3 regions of the Mycolicibacterium monacense genome follow, and region 2 is predicted to be linked to each of the others. Evidence: predicted binding sites of a transcription regulator. Region 2 holds the regulator's gene; each other region holds the start of a gene.
The links. The regulator LexA, encoded in region 2, represses DNA repair genes until DNA is damaged. The targets are predictions, from matches to a motif close to CGAACANNTGTTCG.

Region 1: a site for LexA is predicted at 2,267-2,280, ahead of G6N49_RS21695 (HNH endonuclease signature motif containing protein). Genes of this name have one in related genera too.
Region 3: a site for LexA is predicted at 1,680-1,693, ahead of G6N49_RS08920 (HNH endonuclease signature motif containing protein). Genes of this name have one in related genera too.

Annotation. Positions count from the first base shown of each region.
Region 1 is NZ_AP022617.1:4,529,027-4,533,553, forward strand. Features, by position in the region: gene G6N49_RS21685 (CynX/NimT family MFS transporter) at 1-173, opposite strand, end outside; gene G6N49_RS21690 (FadR/GntR family transcriptional regulator) at 220-885, shown strand; gene G6N49_RS21695 (HNH endonuclease signature motif containing protein) at 922-2,262, opposite strand; gene G6N49_RS21700 (DUF899 domain-containing protein) at 2,449-3,138, shown strand; gene G6N49_RS21705 (TetR/AcrR family transcriptional regulator) at 3,103-3,711, opposite strand; gene G6N49_RS21710 (mycofactocin-coupled SDR family oxidoreductase) at 3,799-4,527, shown strand, end outside.
Region 2 is NZ_AP022617.1:2,613,962-2,618,488, reverse strand. Features, by position in the region: gene G6N49_RS12485 (sunset domain-containing protein) at 1-1,530, shown strand, start outside; gene lexA (transcriptional repressor LexA) at 1,538-2,230, opposite strand; gene G6N49_RS12475 (LysM peptidoglycan-binding domain-containing protein) at 2,418-2,864, shown strand; gene nrdR (transcriptional regulator NrdR) at 3,026-3,490, shown strand; gene G6N49_RS12465 (PhzF family protein) at 3,497-4,183, opposite strand; gene G6N49_RS12460 (alpha/beta fold hydrolase) at 4,219-4,527, opposite strand, start outside.
Region 3 is NZ_AP022617.1:1,888,007-1,892,533, reverse strand. Features, by position in the region: gene G6N49_RS08930 (hypothetical protein) at 1-275, opposite strand, end outside; gene G6N49_RS08925 (glycosyltransferase) at 351-1,472, opposite strand; gene G6N49_RS08920 (HNH endonuclease signature motif containing protein) at 1,698-3,065, shown strand; gene G6N49_RS08915 (dienelactone hydrolase family protein) at 3,053-3,964, opposite strand; gene G6N49_RS08910 (SDR family oxidoreductase) at 4,031-4,527, shown strand, end outside.

The DNA of each region.
Region 1 (4,527 bases), 1.9 Mb from region 2:
GCCCCCATCGACGTGCGCATCTCGCCGAGCATGGGTCCGATGCTGGTGATCGCGGGGCGGAGATTCAGCGCGGTGAGGATGACCGCGATCGTGAGCAACACGCCGCCGGCAGCCCGTACGCCGGCTTCGGACGCCTGACCGGCTGTGGCGTCGACGCGCGTGTGGCCCTTCACCGCGGTATCGTCCCATACATCCCATGATTGGACGAATGGAGTTTCGGTGCCGCTCGCCACTACCCGCCGCGCAGGCCTGGTGGACCAGGTGATCGCTCAACTGCGCGCGTCGGTGTCCGCCGGCGAGTGGCCGGTCGGCACCCGGATCCCGACGGAGCCCGCGCTGGTCGCCGCTCTCGGCGTCGGCCGCAACACGGTCCGGGAAGCGGTGCGCGCGCTGGCCCACAGCGGAATCCTGGAGGTCCGACAGGGCGACGGCACATATGTGCGGGCCACGAGCGAGGTCTCCGGGGCAGTGCGCCGGCTGTGCGGTTCGGAGTTGCGCGAGGTGCTGGAGGTGCGGCGTTGCCTCGAGGTCGAAGGTGCCCGGTTGGCGGCGACCGCGCGCACCGCCGAAGACCTTGCCGAGATTCGCGCGTTGCTCGCCCGCCGGGATGCCCTCGACGCCCGTGACGAGTTCGTGCGGGCCGACGCGGAATTCCACTTCGCGGTGGTGAGGGCGTCGCACAACGCGGTGCTGATCGAGTTGTACCGCGGTCTCACCGAAGTGGTCACTGCGAGTGTGGCGACCACCGTGGAAACCCACGCATTCGACCGGATCCCGCACGACGGGCTGGTCGAAGCGATCGCCAGAGGCGATGTCGACCGAGCCGGCCACGAGGCAGGCGGTTTCCTCGAGGAGCTCATCGAGGAACTCCCGGATCGACGCTGAGGCGGACCGGCGCATGCAACACGCTGTGCTGCATGGCTATTCGGGCTCGTCGTCTTGACCGTCGTCGTTGTCGGTGAGGTAGCGGTGGGGGTGGAAGTGGTTGTTGATGCGGGGTTGGCCGGTGTCGTGGTCGGCGGGTGGGGTCCATTCGGTGCGGCCGTTACCGGGCCGGTGGGTGGTCCATCCGGTTGTCTCGATGAGCAGGTTGGCGGGTTGACACGCCAGGGTGAGATCGTCGATGTCGGTGCGCCCACCGCGGGAGTAGTCGTGGGCGTGGTGGGCTTCGGTCCAGTAGAACGGCACGGTGCAGCCGGGGTGGGTGCAGCCTTTGTCGCGGGCGAACAGGGCCAGGCGTTGCGCGGTCGACGCCGTGCGGCGGGCGCGGCCGAAATACAGGATCTCTTCGGTGTGGTCGTCGAACACCGCCAGGTAGTGCCGGGAGTGGGCGGCCATCCGGATCAGATCCCGGATGGGCAGGCGGTTGCCGCCGCCGGTGTGCGCCCACCCGGCGGCACGTTCAAGCTCGCTGAGCGTCATCGTCGCGACGATGCTGGCGGGAACGCCGGCGACCTGGCCGAGGGAGCCGGAGGCGACCGCGTCGCGTAGGACGGTGGTGATCGCGTCGTGGTGGCGTTGGCCGGTGGTGCGGTCGTCGCGGCCGGTGTGGGTGTCGTCGTGGGGCAGGTTGGTGCCGGGGGCGGCGTATTTGGCGGCGATGAGGTCCCAGTGCCCGCGGGCTTCGGGGGTGAGCCACCCCGAGACCCGGCTCATCCCGTCGGCCTGCTGGCGGCCGACGGTGAACTCACGGCGACGTTGGTGGGTGTGGTGGTCGGGTTCGGTGCCGTCCTGATCGATGAACCCCAGCAGGGTGTCGGCGACTGTGCGGAAGTCCTCGGGCCGCAGTGCGCTGGCGTGGCCGACCAGGTCGCGTTCGTAGTGGTCGCGGCGCTCCCAGGACACCCATGCCGGAAGCTTCTTGACGAACTCCTGGATGATCCGCACGTGCGTGGTGCCGATGTCGCCGCGGGCGACCGCATCGGCGGTGTGGGCCAACTCGGTCTGCACCCGCTCCCCAGTCAGGGTGTAGCGCGGCCCCAACTGGCGCGCGTCAGTGAGGCGGTCGCCGGCGGCTTTGCGGGAGATGCGCAGGTGGTTGGCCAGCACCTCCTTGATAGAGGTGGCGCCGAGTTCATGCGGGTCGGCGTCCATCAGCCGCGCGGTCAGGCGGTGCTCCACACTGGGCACCGCCCACACAGCTGCTTTGATGCGGTCCAGTTCGGCCACGATCTGCTCGTAGGAGAGCTCGTCGATGGAGGCGGTTTGCAGAGCGGCGATGGACGCCACGAGGTGGTCGACCGCGCCAGACAATCCATCCATGCTTCGAACACTAGTTCGAGCCACCGACAAAACCGCCAGCGATGTGACTATGGAAACCACTGTGACGAAAGAGGTTTCGAACAGTCCGCGAGCGTGCGCCAAGATATCGAAGCGCGGCGATGACTTTCGCGCGCACACTGAGTCAGTACCCGTGAACAACTCGTACGACCACGACGGGATGACGCGATGACCACTGGAATCACCGGGCTGCCGCCCGAAGTCGACCAACAGACCTGGCGCGCCGCGCTGGAGGATCTGCGCCGGCGCGAGAAGGCAGCGACCCGCGAACTGGATGCGATCGCCGCACAACGCAGGCGCCTGCCCATGGTGCGGATGCCCGACTACACGCTGATCGGCGCGGAGGGCCCCGTCCGGCTCGCCGACGTGTTCAAGGGGCGGTCGCAGCTGATCACCTACAACCACATGTGGACCGACGGCCAGGAGTGGCAGTGCGGCGGATGCACCGGCTTCACGTCGCAGTTCACCCGGCTCGAATTCCTCGACAACTACGACGCGAGGTTCGTCATCGTCACGAACGGACCCATCGAGGAGGCCCTGGCCTACAAGGACAAGGTCGGTAACAAGATGGAGTGGTACTCGTCGTCGGAGAGTTCGTTCGGCGCCGACGTCGATGCACCGCCCGGCGGTGGGTTCGGCGTGAATGTCTTCCTCCGAGACGGCGATGCGGTCTTCCGCACCTGGCACACCAACGGCCGCGGCACCGAACAGCTCAGCCACACGTTCGCGCTGATCGACCTCCTGCCATGGGGGCGCCAGGAGGAATGGCAGGACTCCCCCGACGGATGGCCGCAGCGGCCCACCTATTCGGGATGGCTGGACTCACCGGACATCGCGCGTATGTACGGCAGCCACTGAGCCTTTCGCCGCTTCGTAACCCGTCGTCAGCCAGTACACGGCACGGTCGAGCGTCGGGAGTATCTCGGTGATCGCGATCTCCCCGGTGGAGAAGCGACCCAGCAGCCCGTACACCACGCTCGACACGACGGCGTTGAGGTCGTCGATGAACGATTCGTCGACCTCGGCGAGCAACTCGAGACCGGCCGGAACCACGACATCGAGGCCGCGCTGCAACAAGGTCTGCCCACTCGGCGATGACCGCGCGCGGTAGTACGCCGTCAGCATGCCCGGGTGCTGTTCCCACGGTTCGAAGATGGTGCGGAACAGGTCCATCAACGCTTCGTGGAGCGAGGCGTCCGCCGCCTTGGGATGTGGGACGACCCCGGAGTACCGGTTGTCCTCCATCCACGCCTCCAGCGCGGCGAGGATCAGCTCGTCGCGGGTGGCATAGCGCTTGTAGATCGTGCTCAACGAGACGCGGGCGCGGCGCGCGACTTCCCGCAGTTGCACTGCGTCGTATCCGTCGGTGTCGAGGATCTCCACCACGACGGCGAGCAACCGGTCATCACTCCGGTCCCCCGGTTCACCCATCCTCACCCCCTTGCCGACAGCTGAGTAACTAGGTTACCGTCTGCTCACAGTAACGCGGTTACTCACTGTGTCGACGAAGCGAGGATCATGGGTTCCCTGGACGGAAAAGTCGCGTTCATCACCGGTGCCGCCCGAGGGCAGGGCCGCAGCCATGCGGTACGCCTGGCGGCCGACGGCGCCGACATCATCGGCGTCGACATCTGCGCCGACATCGAGTCGAACGGGTATCCGATGGCCACCCGCGACGAGCTCGACGAGACTGTCGCGCTGGTGGAGGCCCAGGGTGGAAAAATGCTGGGATCTGTCGCCGACGTTCGCGACTTCCACGCGCTCAGAACGGCGTTGGACGCCGGCGTCGAACACTTCGGCCGCCTCGACATCGTCTGCGCCAACGCCGGTATCGCGACGATGGCCTTCCGCGAACTGACGATCGAGGAAGACCTCGAGATGTGGAACGACGTCGTCGACGTCAACCTGGTGGGTTCCTTCCACACCGCGAAGGCCGCCATCCCCCATCTGATCGCCGGTCAACGCGGCGGGTCCATCGTGTTCACCAGTTCGACCGCGGGCCTGCGCGGTTTCGGCGGACTGCAGGGCGGCGGCCTGGGCTATGCGGCCTCCAAACACGGAATCGTCGGGCTGATGCGAACCCTGGCCAATGCGCTTGCACCGCACCGTATCCGGGTCAACACCGTCCATCCGACCGCGGTCAACACGATGATGGCGGTGAATCCCGCGATGACCGCGTTCCTCGAGAACTATCCCGACGGCGGTCCGCATCTGCAGAATCCGATGCCGGTGCAACTGCTCGAGCCG
Region 2 (4,527 bases):
GACAAGACGTTCACCACGGTTCCGCCCGAACTCGCCGACCAATTGAAGGACCTGCAGGTCCCGGAGGACGCGACGTCGGCCATCGCGGCCGCGCGGCGCGCTGCGGGCGGCGCCCTGGGACCGCTGGGCGCCAAGGACGGGCCGCAGTACAAGATCGGCGAGGACGGGGTCGGTCAGAACTACACCGGCGGCAAGATCTTCTACACCCCGCAGACCGGGGCGAACGTGGTGACCGGTCAGGTCCTCGAGAAGTACGAGAGCGTGGGCGGGCCGGAAGGCGATCTGGGCTTCCCGACCAGCAGCGAAGCCGACGGCGGGCTCGGGTCGAACAGCCGCATCAGCACGTTCGCCGCCAAGGACGAGCCGGTCATCTTCTGGACCCCCGACTACGGCGCCGTGATCGTGCGGGGCGCGATGAACGCGGGGTGGTCGAAGCTCGACGGCGCGAAGGGCCCGCTGGGCGCGCCCATGGCCGATCAGACCGAGAACGGCGACGTCGTCACCCAGCGGTTCAGCGAAGGGGTGCTGTCCTACGACCGGTCGACGGGCAGGTTCAGCACCGAGCCGGCGAATCTCGCCGCACGGCTCGCCGGATTGGAGGTGCCGGGCGAGGACGTGCCGAACGCACCGGCGGAGCCGCAGTCCTCGGCCGCCGAGGACGACGGTGAGTGGTTGAGCTGGCGGTGGAACTGGTGGTGGCTGCTCGCGCTCATCCCGGTGCTGCTCGTGGTCGGTCTGATCGTGGGGGCGGCGCTGTGGAGGCGCCGACGCGACGACCGGGACCACCACTTCCGCGACGACGAGGACATCTTCGCCGACGCCGCGCGATACCGGCCGTCCGACGGTGGCCCGTCGGACGACGGCGAGGGCGCCGACGAGCACGGGCGGTATCTCGGTGGCTACGGTGCGCCGGCGACAACGGCGAACCCGTGGGACCCCCGTGCCGACTCCGCGGACGAGGCCGTTGCGGCCGACCGGCCATCCGCGCCCGACCGGCCATCCGCGCCCGACCTCTTCGGAGGGCAGGACGATCCCGACTCGATCGACACCGCGCCGACGCGTATCGAGGCGCCGATCAGCGACGAGGAGCGTGCGCAGTCCGCGTTGGAGGAGCCCTCCCTGCCCGCGCCCACGCTCGGGGGGTCGACCGCGCCGGAGCCGGCGGACATCGAACCGGCCGACGTAGGAACGGCTGACGAAAAACCGGCGGACATAGAACCGGCTGACGAGGAACCCACGGACGAGGCATCGTCGGTGCCCGGGGCGTTCGTGGTGGCTCCCTTCGTCGACGATGCGCCGAGCGGCAGGCATGCGGCCATCGACATCGACGAGCCGACGCCCGGCCGCACCGCGATCCAGTTGGCCGTGGACGCTTCGGGTGTGGCGCCGACCGGTTACCCGGTGAAGGCGGATACCAGGACGGGCCTGTACTGGGTGCCGGGCAGCCGTGGCTACGACGACGCGGTCGCGGAGATCTACTTTGCCAGTGAGGAGTTCGCCCGCACCAACGGGTTCGTCCGCGGCGACTGAGCCGGCGTCAGATCTTGCGGATGACCGTGACGACCTTGCCCAGCACCGCCGCGTCGTTACCGGGGATGGGCTCGAACGCGGGGTTGTGCGGCATCAGCCACACCTGACCGCGGCTGCGTTTGAAGGTTTTCACGGTGGCCTCGCCGTCGATCATGGCCGCGACGATGTCGCCGTTGTCGGCGACGGCCTGTTGCCGGACGACGACCCAGTCGCCGTCGCAGATCGCGGCGTCGACCATCGAGTCGCCCACCACCTTGAGCAGGAACAGCGACCCCTCGCCGACGAGTTCGCGCGGTAGCGGGAACACGTCCTCGACCGCTTCCTCCGCCAGGATCGGCCCTCCGGCGGCGATCCGGCCGAGCACCGGTACGAACGTCGGTTCGGGTAGCGCGTCGCTGCCCGCGACGTCCGTGGTGACCACCGGCGTCGCCGGCTCGTCGGACAGGCGTACGTCGACGGCGCGGGGCCGGTTGGGGTCACGCCGCAGATAGCCCTTGCGTTCGAGTGTGCGCAGCTGATGCGCCACCGAGGACGTCGACGTCAGGCCGACGGCGTCGCCGATCTCCCGGATGCTCGGGGGGTAGCCGCGGCTGGTCACCGAGGCGCGGATGACCTCGAGGATGGTGCGTTGTCGTTCGGTCAGGCCGGCGTCTGCGCCGCGGCGCCCGCCGGTCCGGGTCTCGCTGCTGTCGTCGCTCATGGGCCTGAATCTAGTCGCCCGACGCCCGATGATCAAACATGTGTTCGACGCGTGTCGTGGTCGGACGGACTTGTCGGACCCCTCGCTTATCGTCGGCAACAGTTCGATCACACGTTCTATCCATCGAACACCTGATCGACTACATTCGAACACACAGGCGAACACCCACCAGGGAAGGGGCACGCACATGACGATCCTCGAAGTGAGGCAGACCCAGCAGCATCCGGCCGCGCGCGGGGTGCGCCGCCCGGTCGACGCCCGGCGGCCGCGGGCAGGTCGGCCCGCCGGGGCGGCGCTGCGCCACCGGGGCAACGGTGTGCTGGTCTCACGTGCCTCGCACCGGCGCCGTCCCATCACGCCCGCGACGACGGTGCTGCTCGCACTGGTGGCCGCCGGCATCACGGTGTGGCTGGGGCTGGTCGCGAACCTGGGCGGCGTCGCGGGCCAGCAGGCGCCCGTACCCGCTGACCTGGCCGTGGTGCAGGTGCAGATGGGGGAGAGCCTGCATCAGGTCGCGCAGCGGGTCGCCCCCGACGCCCCGGTCGGTGCGGTGGTCGAACGGATCCGCGAGCTCAACCAGCTGGATTCGGCGGCCATCGACGCCGGGCAGACGCTGATCGCCCCTGTCGGCTGACGTGCGTCGTGGACAGTGAATCGTGGTGCGGGGCACCGTCGCTGCTCTGCGCGCCGGATACGGGGTGGCCCTGGGCCCGCGCCGTCGGCGGTGGCGATGGCACCCGAGTAGGCTCGGAGAGGTTCGAAGGACGAACCCGGTGGTCTGGCGAAGGAGCGGTGATGCACTGTCCGTTCTGCCGTCATCCTGATTCGCGCGTCGTCGACTCCCGTGAGACCGATGAAGGTCAGGCGATCCGGCGCCGCCGGTCCTGTCCGGAGTGCGGCCGGCGGTTCACCACCGTTGAGACCGCGGTGCTCGCGGTGGTCAAGCGCAGCGGTGTGACGGAACCGTTCAGCCGCGAGAAGGTCATCAAGGGTGTGCGCCGGGCGTGCCAGGGGCGCCAGGTCGACGACGACGCACTCAATCTGCTCGCCCAGCAGGTCGAGGATGCGGTCCGGGCGACCGGTTCACCGGAGGTTCCCAGCCACGAGGTGGGCCTCGCCATCCTCGGGCCGCTGCGCGATCTCGACGAGGTCGCCTATCTGCGCTTCGCCTCGGTGTACCGATCCTTTGAATCCGCAGCAGATTTCGAGCGCGAGATCGAAGCCCTGCGCGCACACCAGGACGTCACGCGGTCGGGCTGAGAGAGGTCAGTCCACGCGGCGCCCGGCGTCGGCGACGACCCGCCCGGCGATGCTGACCCACCCGTCGGGACTCCACACGGTGTGGATCACCGAACCCTTGCCCTGCACGATCGTCAGATCGCGGCTCAGGTAGTCGGTGATGCGCACGGCCGCAGCGCCGGTCGCCTCATCCTCCGGCACTCCGAGATCCGGGGCGAACATGCGCGCGCGGATGTGCCCGGCATCGCGGTCGGTCCACGTCCACAGGTAGTGGTGGGCGTCGTCGGAATAGTCGCCCGGATCGGCGGCGGCCAGGACCTCGGTGGAGGACAGATCGTGGATCGCGAACTCCGGCGCCCAGTCGGAGCGCGCCCTGACCACGGTGAGGTCGCCCTCGTAGCCGACCTGCACGATGCCGGCCGGAACCTGCAGGGTGTGCACCGGCAGCCCGTTCTCCCGCAGCCACCACGCCGCGCCGACCGTGGGATGCCCGGCGAACGGAAGTTCGGTGGCAGGGGTGAAGATCCTGATGTGGGCGGTCGTCGCACCGGCCTGCGGGATGTCGACGAAAATCGTTTCGCTGTAGCCGAGTTCACGGGCGATGCGCTGCCGGTCGCCGGGATCGACGGCGGCCGCGTCGACGACGCCGAGCGGGTTGCCGTGGTTGCCGTCGGGATCGGTGAAGACACGCAAGACCTGGACATCGATGGCCATGCGCCGATGCTACGTGTTCGGCGGTGACGGGGCGGTCAGGTCGCGCTGCGTTCGTCGCTGCCCATCGCGTCGAGGACCGCGACGCGGGTGTCGACGGACCCGCTGATCGCCGATTCGCTCAGGCCGGTCCGCAACAACTGGCGCAGGAGTTCCTGGTCGTGGTTGGCCGGCTCGGTCGAATCGATGAAGCGCTCCACGATTTCGACGAACCGGTCCGGATCGTCGTGGAAGGGGAAGTGTCCGGCCCCCTCGAAGACCTCCAGCCGGGATCCGGGCATCGCCGCGTGCGCCAGCCGGGCATGGCTGACCGGGATCACCGAATCGTGGGTGCCCCAAACCAGCTG
Region 3 (4,527 bases), 730 kb from region 2:
CGGTGGGTCGACGCGACGTCGCGCAGGCGGGCGGCCTCGGCAGCCTTCGCCTCCGCCTCGGCCGCTGCGGCCCGGGCCTCGGCCTCGGACTGCTGCGCCACCAGGTCGCGCTGCTCGACGTGCTGATGGTGCTCTTGGACTTCCTGACGGATCTGCTGGGCTTCGAGGTGTCGCTTCTCGTTGCGGCGCTTGCGGGCCATCATCGCCAGTGCGGCGATGATCAGTAGCGCCACCACCACTGCGACGATGATCCAGACGATGGTGCTGGTATCCACGTCGGCTCCTTCGGTCGGTCGGGCAAGGTCATATTGACTGTCCCGCTGATTGCGGGTGCCCCTCCGCGTCGGCGGCTAAACGGTTCCCACGTCACCGGCGCACATCGCGCCGAGCATGCCCTCGGCCGCTCGCGGCCACGTGAACTGCTCGGCGCGCCGCCGGGCGTTGATCCGGCGCACCGTTTCCGGTACGCGGATCACCCGTCCGACGGCATCGGCGATCGCCTGCGGGTCGTTGTCGGCGGCGGCTCCGCTGTCTGCAGTGAGGATCTCGGCGAGGGCGGAGGTACGGGACACGACGGCAGGGGTTCCGCAGGCCAGCGCTTCGAGTGCGGCGAGGCCGAACGTCTCATGCGGTCCCGGGGCGAGCGCCACGTCCGCGGACGCGAGGATGCCCGCCACGGTGTCGCGACAGCCGATGTACCCCGTGAAGTCGACGGGGAGGCCGGTGGCCTGGCGTTCGAGGCGCTGCCGCAGCGGCCCCTCGCCCACCACGACCAGTCGCGCGTCGACACCTGAATGACGCAGCGCCGCAACGGTGTCGATGCTGCGGTGCGCATGCTTCTCGACCGACAGCCGGCCACAGTGCACGAGGAGGGTCTGATCGGGAGCCGCCCACCGCCGCCGCATCTGATCCGACCGTCGACGCGGGTGGAACTGGTCGAGGTCGACTCCGAGCGGAACGGTGACGACGTTGGTGGCGTCGATCCGGTCGAACTCCCTACGCGCGAACGCGGTCGTACAGACGACGGTGTCGTAGTTGCTCGCGGTGCGGCGGTTGGCGATATCGGCGACCGCACGAGCCACGCGGCCCGGCACGACCTGCCCGACGAGACGGTCGAGGCGTTCGTGGGAGATCATCACCGTCGCCACACCGTGGCGTCGCCCCCATCCCCCGAGCGAACGCAACGTCAGTCGGTCGGACACCTCGATCGCGTCGGGTTGCAACTCGTGAAGCAAGGCGGTGACCGGACCCGGCAGAACGGCGCGATACCCACCGGTGAAGGGAATCAGGCGGGCGGGCAGGGTGATTCGGGTGACGCCGGTGGCCAACCACTGATGCTCGGTGCGATGCCCGGGCACGACGAGACACACCTCGTGTCCGGCCGCGCAGTACTCGGCGCCGAGCCGGTCGACCGCGGTGCGTAAGCCGCCCGAGCGTGGCCCGTAGAAGTTGGCGACCTGCACCACGCGCATGCCTCGAGGAAACCGGTCGCTTCTGTGCGTTGCGCGGCCACGCATCGACCGGCACCTGAACGTGCCGTGAACTCCCCCTGCGTTCTTTGGCGCGAGGGTGCGTGTCTCGCGGTTTCGCAGCAGTTTGCGTACCCTCGCGAGTTAGTCCAAACCTCCTTTTTCACAGTGGTTTCCGCAGTCACATCGCCGGCCGTTTTGTCGGTGGTTCGAACTAGTGTTCGACGTATGGATGGATTGTCTGGCGCGGTCGACCACCTCGTGGCGTCCATCGCCGCTCTGCAGACCGCCTCCATCGACGAGCTCTCCTACGAGCAGATCGTGGCCGAACTGGACCGCATCAAAGCAGCGGTGTGGGCGGTGCCCAGTGTGGAGCACCGCCTGACCGCGCGGCTGATGGACGCCGACCCGCACACGTTGGGGGCGACGTCGTTGAAAAGGCTGCTCGCCGACCGGCTCCGCATCTCCGACAAAACCGCCGGCGACCGGCTCACCGACGCGCGCCAGTTGGGGCCGCGCCACACCCTGACCGGGGAGCGGGTGCAGACCGAGTTGGCCCACACCGCGGATGCGGTCGCCCGCGGCGACATCGGCACCACCCACGTGCGGATCATCCAGGAGTTCGTCAAGAAACTGCCCGCATGGGTGTCCTGGGAGCGCCGCGACCACTACGAACGCGACCTCGTCGGCCACGCCCTGCAGTTGCGCCCCGACCAGTTGAAGAAGGTTGCCGACACGCTGCTGGGGTTCATCGACCAGGACGGCACCGAACCCGACCACCACACCCACCAACGCCGCCGCGAGTTCACCGTCGGCCGCCAACAGGCCGACGGGATGAGCCGGGTCTCGGGCTGGCTCACCCCCGAAGCCCGCGCGCACTGGGACCTCATCGCCGCCAAATACGCCGCCCCCGGCACCAACCTGCCCCACGACGACACCCACACCGGCCGCGACGACCGCACCACCGGACAACGCCACCACGACGCCCTCACCCGAGCAATGCGGGACCATGTGCAGTCGGGCGCCCTTGGTCACATCGCCGGCGTTCCCGCCAGCATCATCGCGACGATGACGCTCAGCGAGCTGGAACGCGCCGCCGGCTGGGCGCACACCGGCGGCGGCAACAAGATCCCCATCCGGGATCTGATCCGGATGGCCGCCCACTCCCGGCACTACCTGGCGGTCTTCGACGACCACACCGAAGAAATCCTGTATTTCGGCCGCGCCAAACGCTGCGCCACCACCGCCCAACGCCTGGCCCTGTTCGCCCGCGACAGAGGCTGCACCCACCCCGGCTGCACCGTGCCGTTCTACTGGACCGAAGCCCACCACACCCACGACTACTCCCGCGGTGGGCGCACCGACATCGACGACCTCACCCTCGCCTGCCAACCCGCCAACCTGCTCATCGAAAAAACCGGATGGACCACCCACCGCCCCGGCAACGGCCGCACCCAATGGACCCCACCCGAAGACCACGACACCGACCAACCCCGCATCAACAACCACTTCCACCCCCACCGCTACCTCACCGACAACGACGACGGTCAAGACGGCGACGACGGTAGAGACGACGAGGACGATCAGTCGACGTAGCGGGAGAACCACTCCTGCAAGCGTTTCCACGCGTCAGCGGCGGCGGCGGCGTTGTAGCGCTCACCGGTGTCGTTGAAGAAGGCGTGGTTGGCATCGGGCTCGGTGACGAGTTCGAAGACCATGCCGGCCTTTTCGAGTGCGGCGCGCGCCACCGGTTCGCTGGCGTTGACCCGCTGGTCCTGCGAAGCATAGATGCCCAGCACCGCAACGTCTTTCGAACCGGAGAAGTCTGGGTTCTCCGGGGTTGGGCCGTAGAAGGGCACCGCCGCTGCCAATCGTGGCTCGCCCGCGGCCAACAGCCGCCACACCATGCCACCGCCCATGCAGAACCCGACCGCCGCGAGTTTGCGGTCCGGCAGCCGGCGGCTCAACTCGTCGATTCCGGATCTCAGATCGGCGACCGCCTCCTCGGGCGGCAGCTTGCTCAGCGCCGCGGTCGCCTCGGCCGGATCGGCGAACGTCGCGGTGCCCCCCTGCCCGGAGAGCAGATCGATCGCGAGGGCGGAGTAACCGATGCCGCCGAACCGACCGGCGACCGACCGGATGTAGTCGTTGAGTCCCTTGTTCTCGTGGATCACCAGCACCGCGCCACGCGGTTGGTCCGCCGCCGCCCACGCGCCCTGCAACTCGCCGCGGGGGCCCGCCCAGGTGACGGGCTCGGTCGGGACCGCGTTCTGCGATCCCGGCGGCGGCGCACTGACCGTGGCGGCGCCGCTCGATGTCACGGGCGCCTCGGCTTCCTCCTGCTTGTTCTCGCTGCACGCGGCGAACAGTGCGGTCGCGCCCGCGGTGCCGATGCCGATCAGGGAGAGCCTGCGCAACGCCTCACGGCGGGACAGCAATCCGTCGACGTGGTCGGTCGCGATCTCTTCGGCGATGTAGCGCTGCAGCGGTGTCACGTTCGCGAGTATGCGCTCATCGCCGAAGCGGCGGAACCGATTGCCTCACCGCGCCATACTCGCGTCATGACATGGCGCCCCGATCCGGATGCGTTACGTGACCGCATCGCGGTGGTGGCGGGGGCGACCCGCGGCGCCGGGCGCGGGATAGCCGCCGCCCTCGGCGAGGCGGGTGCCACCGTCATCTGCACTGGACGCAGCAGCAGGACCGAACCTGGCGGATCCGACTACGACCGGCCGGAGACGATCGAGGAGACCGCCGAACTCGTCACCGCTCTCGGCGGTCGCGGCATCGCCTACCGCGTCGACCACCTCGACGCCGAACAGGTGCGCACGTTGGCCGACAGGCTGGGCAGCGAGCACGGCCGGATCGACATCCTGGTCAACGACATCTGGGGTGCCGAGGTGCTGAAGGGCCCGCCGCCCACGTGGGGCCGCCCGATGTGGGAGCACGATCTGGCCGACGGACTACGCATCGTGCGGCTCGGACTGGAGACCCATCTCATCACCTCGCACGCCCCGCTGCCGTTGCTGACCGCCCGGCCCGGCGGCCTGCTCGTCGA